One region of the Pseudorhodoferax sp. LjRoot39 genome, then DNA from elsewhere that is predicted to be linked to it. Evidence: riboswitches for the same ligand, from Rfam matches in the RefSeq annotation. Region 1 holds a riboswitch; each other region holds the start of a gene.

The links. Region 1 has a riboswitch for cobalamin ahead of ACSQ4M_RS23995 (precorrin-3B synthase). Riboswitches for the same ligand answer to the same signal wherever they lie in the genome.
Region 2: it holds a riboswitch for cobalamin, as region 1 does, so the genes downstream of both, ACSQ4M_RS25610 (TonB-dependent receptor) here and ACSQ4M_RS23995 (precorrin-3B synthase) in region 1, are expected to answer to the same signal.
Region 3: it holds a riboswitch for cobalamin, as region 1 does, so the genes downstream of both, ACSQ4M_RS25920 (TonB-dependent receptor domain-containing protein) here and ACSQ4M_RS23995 (precorrin-3B synthase) in region 1, are expected to answer to the same signal.
Region 4: it holds a riboswitch for cobalamin, as region 1 does, so the genes downstream of both, ACSQ4M_RS25565 (energy-coupling factor ABC transporter permease) here and ACSQ4M_RS23995 (precorrin-3B synthase) in region 1, are expected to answer to the same signal.

What each region holds. Positions count from the first base shown of each region.
Region 1 covers NZ_CAXUQL020000001.1:5,157,944-5,161,609, forward strand. Annotated here, with positions in the region: gene ACSQ4M_RS23980 (LysR substrate-binding domain-containing protein) at 1-8, shown strand, start outside; gene ACSQ4M_RS23985 (chloride channel protein) at 39-1,367, opposite strand; gene ACSQ4M_RS23990 (hypothetical protein) at 1,634-1,876, shown strand; cobalamin riboswitch at 1,892-2,130, shown strand; gene ACSQ4M_RS23995 (precorrin-3B synthase) at 2,247-3,449, shown strand; gene ACSQ4M_RS24000 (precorrin-8X methylmutase) at 3,421-3,666, shown strand, end outside.
Region 2 covers NZ_CAXUQL020000001.1:5,502,944-5,506,609, forward strand. Annotated here, with positions in the region: gene ACSQ4M_RS25610 (TonB-dependent receptor) at 1-2,036, opposite strand, end outside; cobalamin riboswitch at 2,165-2,381, opposite strand; gene ACSQ4M_RS25615 (ABC transporter substrate-binding protein) at 2,553-3,563, shown strand; gene ACSQ4M_RS25620 (nucleoside deaminase) at 3,566-3,666, shown strand, end outside.
Region 3 covers NZ_CAXUQL020000001.1:5,578,238-5,581,903, reverse strand. Annotated here, with positions in the region: gene ACSQ4M_RS25940 (sulfite exporter TauE/SafE family protein) at 1-645, opposite strand, end outside; RNA gene ssrS (6S RNA) at 674-853, opposite strand; gene ACSQ4M_RS25930 (cell division protein ZapA) at 918-1,232, opposite strand; gene ACSQ4M_RS25925 (cell division protein ZapB) at 1,229-1,489, opposite strand; cobalamin riboswitch at 1,529-1,763, shown strand; gene ACSQ4M_RS25920 (TonB-dependent receptor domain-containing protein) at 1,832-3,666, shown strand, end outside.
Region 4 covers NZ_CAXUQL020000001.1:5,488,395-5,492,060, reverse strand. Annotated here, with positions in the region: gene ACSQ4M_RS25575 (ATP-binding protein) at 1-280, shown strand, start outside; gene ACSQ4M_RS25570 (vWA domain-containing protein) at 322-930, shown strand; gene ACSQ4M_RS25565 (energy-coupling factor ABC transporter permease) at 986-1,675, opposite strand; cobalamin riboswitch at 1,797-2,074, opposite strand; gene ACSQ4M_RS25560 (pseudouridine synthase) at 2,152-2,727, shown strand; gene ACSQ4M_RS25555 (DUF2946 family protein) at 2,858-3,217, shown strand; gene ACSQ4M_RS25550 (TonB-dependent receptor) at 3,400-3,666, shown strand, end outside.

The sequences.
Region 1 (3,666 bases):
TGGGCTGAGCGGCACGCCCCGGCGGCCGGGCGCGCGGTTCAAGGCCTGGGCGCGTTCGCGCGGGAAGCCGCTGCCACCATGTGCTCGGCCAGCGTCGCGTACAGGGGCCGGCTGAGCATGCGCGACACCAGGCTCGCGAGCATGGCGGTGGCCATGAGGCTCAGCACCATGGAGTGCCCGTCCACCATCTCCATCACGATGATGAAGGCCGTCAGCGGCGCCTGCGTCACGGCGGCCAGGAAGCCGGTCATGCCCATGGCGATCAGCGCCGGCCCCAGCCCCGGCGCGGCCAGCTGCGCGATGCCGTCGCCGATGCCCGCGCCGATGGACAGCGAGGGCGCGAAGATGCCTCCCGGCACGCCGCACCAGGCCGTGAGCCAGGTGGCGATGAACTTGAGCAGCGTGTACAGCGGCGACAGCTCGTCGTGGCCGGCCAGCATCTGCTTGACGGCGTCCGAACCCGCACCGAAGGTGGCACCGCCGGTGGCCAGGCCGATGGCGGCCACCAGCAGCCCGCCGGCGGCCGCGAAGCGCACCGGCCAGCGTGCGCGCCACCGGTTCAGGCGCTGCGGCGATCCGGTCAGCGAGGCGATCATCAGACGCGCGAACAGGCCGCCCGCCACGCCGCTGGCCAGCGCCACCAGCAGGCCGGGCCCGAACAGGTCCCAGCCCAGCGCCGGCACGCGGATGATGCCGAAGTAGCTGGTGTTGCCGAAGGCCGAGACGCCGACCAGGCCGGCCAGCACGATGCCCGTGATGATGAGGCCGCTGGCACGCGCCTCGAGCCGGCCCGAGAGCTCCTCGATGGCGAACACCACGCCCGCCAGCGGCGCATTGAAGGCCGCCGCGATGCCGGCGGCGCCGCCGGCGATCAGCAGTGCCCGCGTGTCGATCTGGCTGCCGGGCGACAACCAGCGCCGCGCGTGCTGCATGACGCCGGCGGCCACCTGCACCGAGGGGCCTTCGCGCCCGATCGACAGGCCCGCCGCGAAGCCTGCGACGCCCAGCCCGATCTTGGCCAGGGTCAGGCGCAGCGAGGCGAACAGGCCGCGCTGCCCGGGCAGCACGGCGGGGTCGAGCGCGGCCTTGATCTGCGGGATGCCCGAGCCGCCGGCGCCGGGAAACCAGCGCCGCGTGGCCCAGACGATGCCGGCGGTCAGCGCGGGCGTCCACAGCAGCACGGCCCAGGGCTGGGCATGGTGCAGGCGCTCGAACCAGCCGAAGGCCCATTCGGCCGCCACGGTGAAACCCACGACGAAGAGCCCGGCGGCGATTGCATAGCCCAGCACGATCGCGCGGTCGAGCCACAGGCGCCAGCTGGAGAACTCGGCGCGCAGGTTCTGGAAGAAATCGGGCTCTTGGTGCATCGGGGGGATTTTGGCAGCGGCGTCGGCGCCGGCCGGCCGACCCGCGTGGCGGGGCTACAAGCCGCAGGCCTCCATCCACGACGCCGCCCACCAGGCCGAGCGCGCGCGCCTCGGCCGTGCTGAAGATCCAGGCGCTCCGCCACCGGCAGCCCGCGGCGCAGGGTCGGCAGGCGTCCTACCTGCAGGCTGGCTTCTGCGCGACATGCGGGCACCGCGCGCCGGCGCTAGGGTGGCTGCTCCACTTTGCCCCCACAGCGCCATCCACCATGGACCTCATCGACCTCCTCCAGTGGCCCGCCATGGCCGCCTCCCTCGCCGCCGCCTGGCTCGTCGCCTCGGCCTCCGAACAGCGGCGCGCTTATGGCTTCTGGGTGTTCCTGCTCAGCAACGTGCTGTGGGTGGTCTGGGGCGTGCACACCAGTGGCTGGGCGCTGGTCGCGCTGCAGCTGGGCCTGGCGGCCATGAACATCCGCGGGCTGCGCAAGAACGACACCGATGCCCCAGGCTGAGCGGCCGGGCTGCTACCATCCGCCGCTGCAACAGGTGCCCGGCGACACAAGCGCGTCGGGTTAAACGGGAAGCCGGTGTGCGCGCCTTCGGGCCCGCACGATGCCGGCGCTGCCCCCGCAACGGTGTGCGAGAAGCAAGCGGCAAACACAACCACTGGGTCGGTGCACCTGGGAAGGTTGCCGCCAGCGTCGAGCGTCGCGACAGACGCCCGGAACTCGCAAGCCCGGAGACCGGCCTGTTGTTCCGAGCTGGCGTTGCGGTGGGCGATGCAGGTCCCATGGCTGCGCACGACCTGAAGCCATCCGACCGCATCCCCTCTTGCCACGCACGGCAGCCCCGGGCCCCGGCCCGTACCGTTCAAGAGGACAGATGCGCAAGCCTTCGGCCACGCCGGCACCGGCACCTGCCGCTCCCCCACCCACCGTCCATGGCTGGTGCCCCGGCGCGCTGCGGCCCATGGCCTCGGGCGATGGCTGGATCGTGCGCGTGCGGCCGCATGCGGGGCGGCTCACGCGCGCGCAGGCCGCCGGCATCGCGCAGCTCGCCGCGGCGCACGCCCGGGGCCCGCTCGAACTCACGCGCCGCGCCAACCTGCAGCTGCGCGGCGTGGCGCAGGCCAGCCACCCGGAGCTGCTCGCAGGCTTGCAGGCACTGGACCTGGTCGACGCCGATGCCGCAGCGGAGCAGCGCCGCAACATCGTCGTCACGCCCTTCTGGGCGCCGGGCGACGCCACGCTGGCGCTTGCCGAGGCGCTCGCCCGGGCCCTGGCGGCGCCCGGCGCACCGGCGCTGCCGGCCAAGTTCGGCTTCGCGGTGGACTGCGGCACCACGCCCGCGCTGCGCGCCACGCCCGCCCACGTCCGCATCGAGCGCGACGGCCAGGGCCTCGTCGTGCGCGCCGACCGTGTGCCGCTGCTGGCCCGCGCCACGCCGCACGACGCCGTGCCCCTTGCCATGGCACTTGCGCACTGGCTCGCCCGCGGCGCCGCTGCCGCGCCGCCGCCCGGCTTCCAACCCGCCCCTTTGCCGCAACGCACCGGCACCAGGCCGCAACCGGGGCCGGCGCCGGGCGGCTGGCTGGTGGCCGCCGCGTTCGGACAGCTGCAGGCCGACAGCCTGGCCCACCTGGCGGAACAGGGCGACCTGCGCCTCACGCCCTGGCGCATGCTGCTGGTCGAAGGCGCGCGCAGCGCGTCGGCGCTGCCCGGGCTGCTGACCGATCCGGCCGACCCGCTGCTGCGCGTCGTGGCCTGCAGCGGCACCGAGGGCTGCCGCCAGGCGGCGGGCCCGACACGCCCGCTGGCCCGCGCACTGGCCCGCCTCGTGCCCGCGCATGGCCTGCTGCATGTCTCCGGTTGCAGCAAGGGCTGCGCGCATGCCGAGCCCACGGTGACGCTGGTCGCCACGCCCGCGGGCTACGACCTGGTCCGCCATGGCAAGGCCTCGGCGCCACCGGACCGGCGCGCCCTGCGCGCCGACGCACTCGCTTCCCATCTCGCCCATGCATGGGGCACCACCACGACAACACAAGACGCCCCGCCCCATGAGGCCACCGACACCCCACCGCTTTGAGGCCGACGGCGCCGCCATCTACCGCGCCTCGTTCGCCATCATCCGCGCCGAAGCCGCGCTCGCGCGCTTCTCGCCCGCCGAGGAGATGGTGGCCGTGCGCATGGTCCATGCCGCCGGCATGGTCGAGCTCGCGCCCCACATCCGCTTTTCCGCCGGCGCGGCCGAGGCCGCGCGTGCCGCGCTCGAAGCCGGCGCGCCCATCCTGTGCGATGCGCGC
Region 2 (3,666 bases), 340 kb from region 1:
ACGCCCGGCGACACGCGGACGTCCGCGCGCAGGTTCCAGACCGTGAACGCGCCCTTGCGGTGGATGAAGGTGCTGCTGGGCTCGCCTTGCGGGATCAGCAGGTTCTCCTCGGTGTCGTACCACATCGGTCCGCGCAGCAACGCCGCGATCTGTACGGTCCAGGCGCCCGCGTCGCGTGCCCCCCCCTGCCCGTAGCGCACGCCGGCCGAGCCCTCGTAGCGGTACATGCGCTGTACCTTGTCGGTGTTGAGCGTGGCGGCCGCGCCCTTGTCGCGCATGTCGAAGTGGTAGTAGCCGCTGGCGAAGGCGTCGAGCACCCGGCCGCGCAGCTGCAGCGCGCGCGCCAGGTCCAGGTTGCCGTTGAACTCGATACCGCGCGCCACGATGTCGGCGGCGTTATTGGCGTAGTCCGAGGTGTTGGTCGTGGGCCCGCGCGAGACCGTGGTGATGCGGTCGGAGATGGTGTTCTGGAACAGCGCCGTGTCCAGCCGCCAGCCGGCCGCCTGCAGCGTCGCGCCAACCTCGATCTGCCGGCTGGTCTCGGGCTTGAGGTTGGCGTTGCCGAAGATGCGGCCGCCGCCCACGGCCGTGAAGTCCGACGCCAGCTCCGTGGCCGTGGGCGCACGGAAGCCCGTGGAGGCGCCAGCACGCAGGTTCAGCAACTCGGAGGCCTTCCAGGTCGCACCCATGGACCAGGTGTGGGTGTCGTACTTGCGCGTGGTGCTCACGGCCAGCGGCAGGTTGGGCGTGGCGTCGAAACGCGTCTGGCCCCAGGTCTTGCGCAGCCCGGCGCGCAGGGTGAGCCGGTCGTCCAGCAGGGTTTGCGCGTCCTCGAAGTACAGCGCGTGCACCTCTTCGGTCTGGTTGTTGTCGTAGGGCGCGACCTGGCCGCTGGGGCCGCCGGGCAGGGCCACGCGCTCGCGGTTGGAGCGCAGCCGGCTCTTCTCCCAGTCCAGGCCCAGCAGCAGGTCGTTGCCCTGGCCGAGCTTGAAGCGCGGCTGCAGGCGCAGGCCGCTCACATCCAGCGTGCGCTTGTTGTAGTCGCGCGAGGTGCCGGGCACGGCGGCCGTGCCCGAGCGGACCACGGGCGAGGCCCAGTTGAATTCGTCCACGTCGCTGAGGTCGTAGGCCTGGGCCATCCAGCGCACGCGCTGGTCGGCCGTGGCGCCTTCGTAGGTGAGGTCCAGCGAGCGGTTGTCGCGGTTGTCGCGGCTGTGGACGTTGGCACCCGATCCGCGGAAGCCCGCGTTGTAGATGCCGTCGGTGCGCAGCTGCAGCTGCACGCGGTGGTGGTCGGCCAGTTGCCAGCCCAGCGCGCCGCTGGCGCCGCGGCGCTCCCAGCCGGTGTTGGCCATGGTGGTGCCGCCCTTGCCGGAGTCGTAGTCGTCGCGCGCGCCGCCACTGAAGCCGATGTACCAGTCGAACTTGTTGCTGGCGCCTGCCGTCTGCGCGTGGGCGCGCCACAAGCCCCAGGAGCCGGCCGTGAGGTCTACGCTGGAGCCCGGCTGGGTCGCGCCGGTCTTCATGATGATGTTGACCACGCCGCCCATGTTCTGGCTGCCGTAGACCACGGAGCCCGGGCCGCGCACGATCTCGATGCGCTCCACGTCGGACGGGCTCAGCTTGGACAGGTTGGCCGTGCCGGCGCGGCGGCCGTTCACGAGCACCAGCACCTGGCTGCGGAAGTCGCGGCCCTGGCCGTCGGTGGCGGCGCCGCGGATGTTCATCGAGGTCTGGGCCGCGGTCCATTCGCTCAGGAAGCCCACGGCGTTCTCGGCCAGCAGGTCGGTGACCGAACGCGCGCTGGAACGCGCGATGGTGTCCTGGTCAATGGTCTGCGTGGTGGCTGCGATGCGGCTGCGGTCCTCGGGCCGGGCCGTGGCCGTGACGAAGACCTCGTTCAAGGCACCGGATGCCGGTGCCTCGGTCTGGGCCTGGGCGGGGCCGCACAGGGCCAGCGCGGTGGCGAGCCAGGAGGAGGAAGACAGGAATCCACGGCGGGCAGCCGTGCGCGGACGTGGGATGGGGTGGCGCATGCGTCGTGACGTTCTGGCCCCGCTCTCCCGCAGGGCCGATCCATGAACACACCGCGCACGCAGCCAGCACGACCCGGGCCACGCCACCGGGGCGCAGGCCAGCGTCGGACCAACGCACGCCCGCGGTGTCCGAGTCGATTGCCAAGGCCGGTATCCGGGCTCGCGGAGCGGCGCATGGCGCCAGGCCTCCCGCCTTCCCACGCCCGAGGGCGCAGTGGCTGCCGGCACATGCCGGCATGGGGGGCTTCGATCCGCTGACCGTTGCGGGGGCAGCGCAGGCTTTTCACCTGCTTCCCGTTTGACCACCGGCCCTGCGGCCGGCGGCACCTTGCAACCGGGGCGCGGCGCCCTCCTGTGCGGAGGGGCGCCGCGGCCCGCGCGGATTATCGTCCAGCGGCGCGCGCAGCCCTGTCGCCATAACAGCCTTGTTATGCCCGACATGGCCTGGGCGTGGCTGTTGCCATGGCGCACCGCTTCCTAGACTGCCTGCAACAGCCATCCCTAGGAGCCCCCACGATGCAACGCCGCCAACTGCTCACCCTGGCCACCGCCGCCGCCCTGCCCGCGTTCAGCTTCGCGCAGGGCGGCAAGCCGCAGCCGCTCAAGTTCACGCTGGACTTCCGCATCTCGGGCCAGGTGGCGCCCTTCTTCGTCGCGCTGGCCAAGGGCTATTACGCGCAGGAGGGCCTGGCGCCCAGCTTCGACGTGGGCAGCGGCTCGGTCGCCGCGATCACGCGCGTGGCCAGCGGCGCCTACGACATGGGCTTCGGCGACATCTCCGCGCTGATGGAGTTCCAGGCCGCGCAGGGGCCGCTGGTGCAGGCCGTCTACCAGTACTACAACCGCGCGCCCTTCGTGATCATCGCGCGCAAGGACCGCGGCGTGAGCGACTTCAAAAGCCTGGCCGGCAAGCGCATCGCGGCGGCAGCCGTGGAGTCCACGCGGCGCGCCTGGCCGATCGCGGCCCGGCATGCCGGCATGAAGGCCGACGCCTTCGAGTGGGTCACGACCGACTTCTCGCAGCGCGACAACGTGATCGTGCGTGGCGACGTGGACGGCGCGACCTACTTCCACGATTCGGCGCTGTCGCTGTTCCAGCGCGTGGACCCGGCGCAGCTGGCCGTGCTCTCCTACGCCGACATCGGCGCCAGCCTCTACGGCAACGCCATCCTGAGTTCGAACAAGCTTGCCAGCGAGAAGCCCGAGGTGGTGCGCGCCTTCCTGCGCGCCACCAACCGCGGCGTGCAGGATGCGCTGGCCGATCCGCTGGCCGCCATGGCCTTCGTCAAGCAGCGCGAACCCATGGTCGACGAGAAGCTGGAGGCCCAGCGCTTTGCGCTGACGGCCCAGTACATGGTCACGGCCGACACGCGCGCCCATGGCCTGGGCGCGGTGCGGCCCGAGCTGCTGGCGCGCCAGACCGAGGAGATCACGCAGACCTTCGGGCTCAAGACGGCGCCGGTGGCGGCCCAGGTGTTCAACGCGGGCTTCCTGCCGTCGGCAGCCGAGCGGGCTGTCAAGGTCTGAGCATGGACGACCTCAACGAGGCCGATGGCCGCTACCTGCGCCAGGCCATCGCCCTGTCGGCCATCGGCAGCGCGCGCGGCAACCGCCCGTTCGGCGCGGTGGT
Region 3 (3,666 bases), 420 kb from region 1:
ATAGCCCAGCGCGCCGGGCGGCAGCTCGGCCACACCCTGGCCGGCCACCAGGTAGCCCGCCACGTTGGCCACGGCGATCGGAAAGCCCAACGCCGCGCTGGTGGCCACCGCGTTGTGGATGGCGACGTTGCACCAGGCCATGAAGGGCACGCTGACAAAGCCGCCGCCTGCGCCCACCAGGCCCGACAGGAAGCCGATGGCACCGCCGGCGGCGAGCCGGCCCGGCGTGCCGGGCAGCTGGCGTGTGGGCTTGGGCTTCTTGTCCAGGAACATCTGCGTGGCCGAGAAGCCCACGAACAGGCCGAAGAAAATCGCCAGGTAAGCGCCCTTGAGCAACGCGAACACCCCGAGGCTGGCCACCAGGCTGCCCAGCACGATGCCGGGTGCGAGCGTCTTGACGATGTCCCAGCGCACCGCGCCGCGCTTGTGGTGCGCGCGCACGCTGGCAATCGCGGTGAACATGATGGTGGCCATCGAGGTGGCGATCGCCATCTTCACGGCCAGGTCGGCTCCCACGCCCTGCCTGGACAGCAGGAAGGTCAGGAACGGCACCATCAGCATGCCGCCGCCGATGCCCAGCAGACCCGCCAGAAAGCCACTGCCCACGCCCAGCAGCACGAGCTCGATCACCAGCACCAGCGACATGGAAAGGGGGGCGGGGAGGGAGAGGAAAAAGGTGTCTGCAAGTGCCACCGAGCCGCAGCCTGAACCGGCGGTTCAGGTGGGCGAGGTCAGCCCGGAGTTGGGATCATCTGACGCGAGACGTTCACGCTCCCCAGGAAATGTTCCAAGCCCGTGCTCATATGAGCATTGGTTCAAGGACATAAAAGCCCGGTGCGCACCGCAGACGCTTTCATTCTAGGACGAATGTGCGGACTCGGTTGCGCAAAGAACGTACAGAGTGCGGTGTTGAGGCTTTACAGGAGCCTGCCGTCGTCACCCAGCGCCGCGTCGAGCTGCGCGAGGATGGCGGCCAGCTGCGCATCGGCGGGCACAGACGCGGCGGTCGCGACACCGGCCGTGTTCGCGGGAGGCGGCTCGGTCTGGTCGAACGCGAGGTTCAGCGCGGCCAGCACCGCGATGCGGTCGCGCGCGCGGATCTTGCCGGCGTCGCGGATCGCGCACATGGCGCTGTCCACGCGGTGCACGGCCTCGAGCATGCGCTGCTCACCGCCGTCCGGGCAGCCCAGCAGGTAGGTCTGGCCGAGGATCTTGGCTTCGATCTGCTTCATGGCAGGTCTCCCACGTCCTGGCCGTCCTTGCGGTAGGCCGGAGCCGGTGCGACCGTGACCGATTCGGGCAGACGTTCGAGCAGGGCGTCGATGCGGGCGCGGGCCGCGCCCAGGCGCGACTTGAGCGAATCGCGTTCGTGCGTGAGCAGCGCGACCTGCTCGGTCAGCAGCGCATTGGTGCGCTGCAGTTCACGGTGGCGGACCAGCAGCCGCTCCGTGCGTTCGGCGATCTGCTGGATTTGCGTGGCTTGGTCCATGGCGGGGCGCATTGTAGGAGGCACGCGGCTTGGCCGGCCCGTAGAATCCGCGCCGTTGGTGCTCGCGGCGTGGTTCACGCGCCGCGGTTCAACGGGAAGCAGGAGGGTGCCGCCCCACACGCGCCATCTAACCTGCGCTGCCCCCGCAACGGTAAGCGGCCGAAGCCCTCCACGGGCTTCTCCTCCATCACGACGCCACTGCGAGCCCTGCTCGTGGGAAGGCATTGGAGTGTGCGCCGCCAGCCCGGATACCGGCCAACGAGGTGGCTGCGCGCTGCGCAGCCTGTGTGCCCATCGCCGGCGGGGAAGCTGGCGCGGGTGGTTTATTCGGGTTCTGCTTCCATGAAGTTCTCTTCGTCCCACGTGCGCCTGGCTGCGCTCCCCCTGGCCCTGTCCGCCTGCTGGCCGCTCGTTGCCACGGCGCAAAGCCAGCCTGCGTTGCAGGACACCGTGGTCACCGCCACGCGCAGCGCCCGGCCACTGGCCGACCTCGTGGCCGATGTGTCCATCATCGACCGCACAGCCATCGAGCGCAGCGGCGCCATCGGCGTGGCCGACCTGCTGGCGCGCCTGCCCGGCGTGCAGTTCGCGCGCAGCGGCGGCCCGGGGGGCACCACCAGCGTGTTCGTGCGCGGCGCCGAATCGCGCTACACGCTGGTCTACCTGGACGGCGTGCGGCTGGACTCGCAGTCCACCGGCGGTGTGCAATGGGAGCAGATTCCGCTGTCGCAGCTCGACCGCATCGAGGTTCTGCGCGGCCCGGCCGCCGCGGTCTACGGCTCGGACGCAGTCGGCGGCGTGGTGCAGCTGTTCACGAAGAAGGGCGAGGCCGGCAAGCCCGCGCCCTTCATCGGCGTGGGGGGCGGCAGCCACGGCAGCTGGCGCGCCGAGGGCGGCATCAGCGGCCGTGCCGGCACCGACAGCGCGATCGACTACGCCCTGGGCGTGAGCAAGGAGCGCAGCAGCGGCTTCGACGCCATGCCGGCGCGGCTGCGCGGCGCCTTCGACAGCGCAACGAACCCGGACAAGGACGGCTACGAGCGCCTGTCCGGCAACGCGCGCCTGGGCCTGCAGATCAACAAGGCGCACCGGATCGACGCCACGCTGCTGGCCAGCCAGCTGGAATCGCAGTACGACGATTCCTTCTCCTACAACCCGGCCAGTCCGCAGGACGACCGCACCCACAACCGGCTGCGCACCGCAGGCGTGACCCTGTCCAGCCAGTGGACCGAGGCCTACAGCACGCGGCTGCAGCTCACCGATTCGCACGCGCGCTACGCCACCACGCCGTCCTTCTACCGCACCGAGACCGACCTGCGCGGCTACCTGTGGCAAAACGAATACCGCCTTGGCGTGCACACGTGGTCGGCCACGCTGGAGCGCCGCGAGGACAGCCTGCGCAACGACCCGATCGACCGTGACCGCAGCCAGAACGCACTGGCGCTGGGCTACGGCCTGAACACCGGCCCGCATGCGCTGCAGCTGCACCTGCGCCGCGACGACGACAGCGAGTTCGGAGGCAAGACCACCGGCAGCGCGGCCTACGGCTACGCCATCACGCGCGCGCTGCGTGCGACCGTGTCGGCCGGCACCTCGTTCCGGGTGCCCACGCTGTACCAGCGTTTCAGCGAATACGGCTCGGCCAGCCTGCAGCCCGAAGAAGGCCGCAACATCGAAGCCGGCCTGCGCTGGACCGAAGGCGCCAGCAGCGCCAGCGTGACGGTCTACCGCAACCGCGTGCGCCACATGATCGACTACATCGACGGCGCCGGTGCCTGCGCCTCGTCCTGGGGCTGCTACCAGAACGTGAACCGGGCGCAGTACCAGGGCATCACGCTGGCGGGCCAGCACCAGATCGCCAATGTGCGGCTGCGCGCCTCCGTCGACTTCCAGGACCCCAGGGACCTGGAGAAGGACCGGCAACTTGCACGCCGCGCCAAGCGCTTCGCCACGCTGGGCGCGGACACGCAGGTCGCCGGATGGTCGCTCGGCGCCGAGGCGCAGCTGTCCAGCAAGCGCCGCGAGTACGACGACTTCGGCGGCAGCGTGTACACACTGGGCGGCTACACGCTGTTCAACCTGCACGCCAGCACCCCGGTCGCACGCGACTTCACGCTGAGCGCACGCGTGGACAACCTCACCGACAAGCAGTACGAGACCGCGCGGCTATACGACAC
Region 4 (3,666 bases), 330 kb from region 1:
GCAGGGCGAGGCCGAGGTCACGCCCGCGCATGTGCAGGCCGTGGCCGAACTGGCGCTGGTGCACCGCCGCAAGCCCGGCGTGCCGCCGCCTGCGGCTGCGCCGGCTCCTGCACCCCAGGCCGAACGGCCGCAGTCGAACGGCCGCGACGGCGCGGCCTGGGGCCCCAGCGCAGACGCCGCGGACTGGGGCGCCATGCCGCCCGAGCCCGTGGGCACCGTGCACCTGTCCGTGCCCGAACTGCTGCCCACCGGCAGGGAGGCCGCCGCAAAAAAAGCCTGAGCCTTCGCGCCGACGCCGCACCCGGCCTGGCGGCGGGGCGCATGCCCGGCGCGAAGGCACAAACCGCGAACCCGCCGCAGCGCGGCCCCGCCACGGGTGGCTGGAACTGGCCGGCCACCTTCGCCGCGCGCGGCGCCGCGCCGCTGGCGCTGGCGCACCTGCGCCGCCGGCCGCAGCCGCCCTCCAGCGAGCGGCTGCACTGCTTCGTGCTCGACTGCTCGGGCTCGATGGCCACCGGCGGCGCGCTTGCGCGCGCCAAGGGCGTGCTGCTCGCGCTCATGGAACAGGCCTACCGCCGGCGCGAGCGCGTGGCGCTGCTGTGCTTTTCCGGCACGCGCGTGGAACTGCGCCTGCCGCCGCGCAAGGCCGCAGCCTGGAACGACGACTGGGTGAACGCCATCGGCGCGGGCGGCGGCACGCCACTGGGCCCGGCCATCGCGCAGGCGGCACGACTGCTGGCCCGGGGTGGCGGCGAGGGCTGGCTCTGGCTGCTGACCGACGGCCGTTCGCGCGACTGGCCCGCGCGTCCTGCCGAGGCCGCGCAACTGCGCGTGGTCGATTTCGAGCAGGGCCGCCTGCGGTTGGGCCGCGCGCAGGCGCTGGCGCGGGCCTGGGGCGCAGAGTGCCTGCGCGCCGAGGATTGGTCCTGAAGACCGGCCCCGGTGGCCGGCGGAACGCCCTGGCTGCCCTGGAGCAGCAGCGCCTTCAAGCGGGCGAGTGCAGCCGCGCCGTGAACCATCGGCCACGCGTGCGGCCCGCCAGCATCTTGGCGCCCCACAGCACGCCCAGGTCGACCAGTGGCTCCAGCAGCACCACGCCCATGTAGGCCACGCCGAAACTGCCAACCTCGGCCAGCGTGTCCGCACCCACACCATGGCCGTACAGCGCCCAGAACGCCACCCACAGCACGATGCCGCCCTGGTAGGCCAGCGACAGCGCGAGCGCCTGGCGGTACTGGATGTCGACATAGGCCGTGCGCGCCGGGATGATGCGCTGCGCAAGCTGGTGGATGGCATAGAGCGGCACCAGCAGCGTGGTCACGTTCATGCCGTACTGCGGCAGGTCGGCCGGCGCGAAGAGCAGGCCCTGCGCCAGCAGGCCAGCCGCCAGGCCGATGGCGGTGGCGCCCGCGCCGAACAGCAGCAGCAGCGTGGAGCCCAGGATCAGGTGCACTTCGGACACGCCCACGGGCGCGTGCGGGAACACCTCGAAGAAGCAGAACACGGCCAGCGTGGTCAGCACGCTGCGCGCCGCCAGCGCGGCCCAGCCGCCGCGGTGGGCGTCGGCGCGCGCGTCCTGGCGCGCCATGAAGGCGGTGAGGCCGAAGGCGGCGGCGGCCGTGGCGTAGCTCAGGGTGATCTTGGCGGCGTCGACGACGCCGGGTTCGATGTGCATGCGGGTTTCCTTTCGGGGAGAGAACCGCGCCGCCTGCTGTGACAGCAACGCCCGCCGCGGCACGCGCATGCGCAGGCGCCGCTGTCAGCACCCCGCAGACGGCCGGCTTGTGCATGCGGGGCATGCACGAACGCGCCAGGCCGGTCTCCGGGCTCGCAAGGGGCAGAGAAGGCTCTGCCGGCGCCGCGTCTTCCCAGGCCCGTCGCGCATCTGCGCTGGCAGACCACGTGCGAACCCAGTGACGGCCCGCCCGGCAGCTGGTGCCAGGGGGCGATCGGCGTTGTCGCTTGCTTACCGTTGCGGGGGCAGCCGGGGCCTGGGCTGCATCGCTGCGCCTTCACCCCGTTCCCGTTTACTCCACATGCAGGGCATGCGGACACCTGTCGCACGGATGCCCGCGGAACAGGTTCCGAGGGCGCGCGGAGTATAGCCAGCACACCGCGGGCCGCGGCTGAGCTGGTGGGCATACTGCGCGCATGCCCGCGCAGCCGCCCCCACCGCACCTCATCCGCTTCAACAAACCCTACGGCGTGCTGAGCCAGTTCCGGTCCGAAGGGCGCTGGCGCGGTCTGGAGGACTTCATCGACCTGCCTGGCGTGTATGCAGCAGGGCGGCTGGACGCCGACAGCGAAGGCCTGCTGCTGCTGACCAGCGACGGCAAGCTGCAGGCGCGCATCGCCGATCCGCGCTTCAAGCTCGAGAAAACCTACTGGGTGCAGGTCGAAGGGGTGCCCGACGAGGAAGCGCTGGCGGCCTGGCGCAAGGGCATCACTCTCAACGACGGCCTGACGCTGCCTGCCAGGGCGCGGCTGCTGCCTGCCGCCCCGGTGCTGTGGGAGCGCGACCCGCCGATCCGCGTGCGCAAGGCGATTCCCACGTCGTGGGTCGAACTGGCGATCACCGAGGGCCGCAACCGCCAGGTGCGCCGCATGACGGCGGCCGCCGGCTTTCCCACGCTGCGGCTGGTGCGTGCGGCCATCGGGCCGCACACGCTGGAGGGACTGGCCGTGGGCACCTGGCAGCCGGTGACGCAGCCGGTGATGCAGCCGTAGAGAGAACGTGTCGGGCGTCCTGCGCTTTCGTCACCGTGTGTTCACGATGGCGCGCGGGCTCTGCCTGGGTCAATTTGCCCCACTGGAGGCCAGAGGCGCCAGCGTGCCGGCCACCTTATGATCGCCGCCCATGCAATTGCTGCGCCGCTCCACGCTGCTGGCCCGCCTCGTTCTGGCGTGGTTCGTGCTGGCCATGGGCGTGGCGATCGCCTCGCCTCTGGTGCAGCCGCAGGCCATGGAACTGGTCTGCACGGCCAGCGGCGGCGTGAAGCTGGTGGCGCTGGGCGACGATGCGCAGGACGGTGCCGCCGTGCACCACACCCTGGATTGCCCGATGTGCCTGGCGGCCACCTTGCCGCCGGCGCCGTACCGGGCCCCCTGCGCCGCGCCGCAGCCGCTGGCCCATGCACTGCAGCCTTCGGTGGCCGCGCACATCGCGGCGCTGGTCGGCGCGCCGCTGCCGCCACGCGGCCCTCCCTCCCTGGTCTGAGCCCCCGCCGCGACGCGTGAGGCCCGCGAGGGCACGCGATCGCGCTCCTGTGCAGTGCCGCCGCGTTGGCGAACGGCCTGCGCGACCAGTCCCTGCTTCCCCGAGGTTGTGCCGTGTTCCACGCATTCCGCCCCTTTCGCCGCCGCACGCCGCGGCTTCTTGCCGGCTGTGCCGCGCTGGCCATGGTGCCTTCTGCCGGTGCGCAGGACGCGGCCGACTCCATGCTGACGCTGGGCACCGTCACCATCCACGCCAATCCTGCGGGCCCGCTGCCCGCGCGCAACGTGTTCAGCTCCGTCGACATCCTGGGCGCCAGCCTGTTGCAGGACCAGCACGTGGACTACAGCTGGGAGCTGCTCACGCGCGCGCCGGGCGTGCAGGTCACGCAGTTCAAGCAGGGCACGGACGCCGGCCGCTTCTCGTTCCGCGGCTTCAACGGCGAGGGGCGC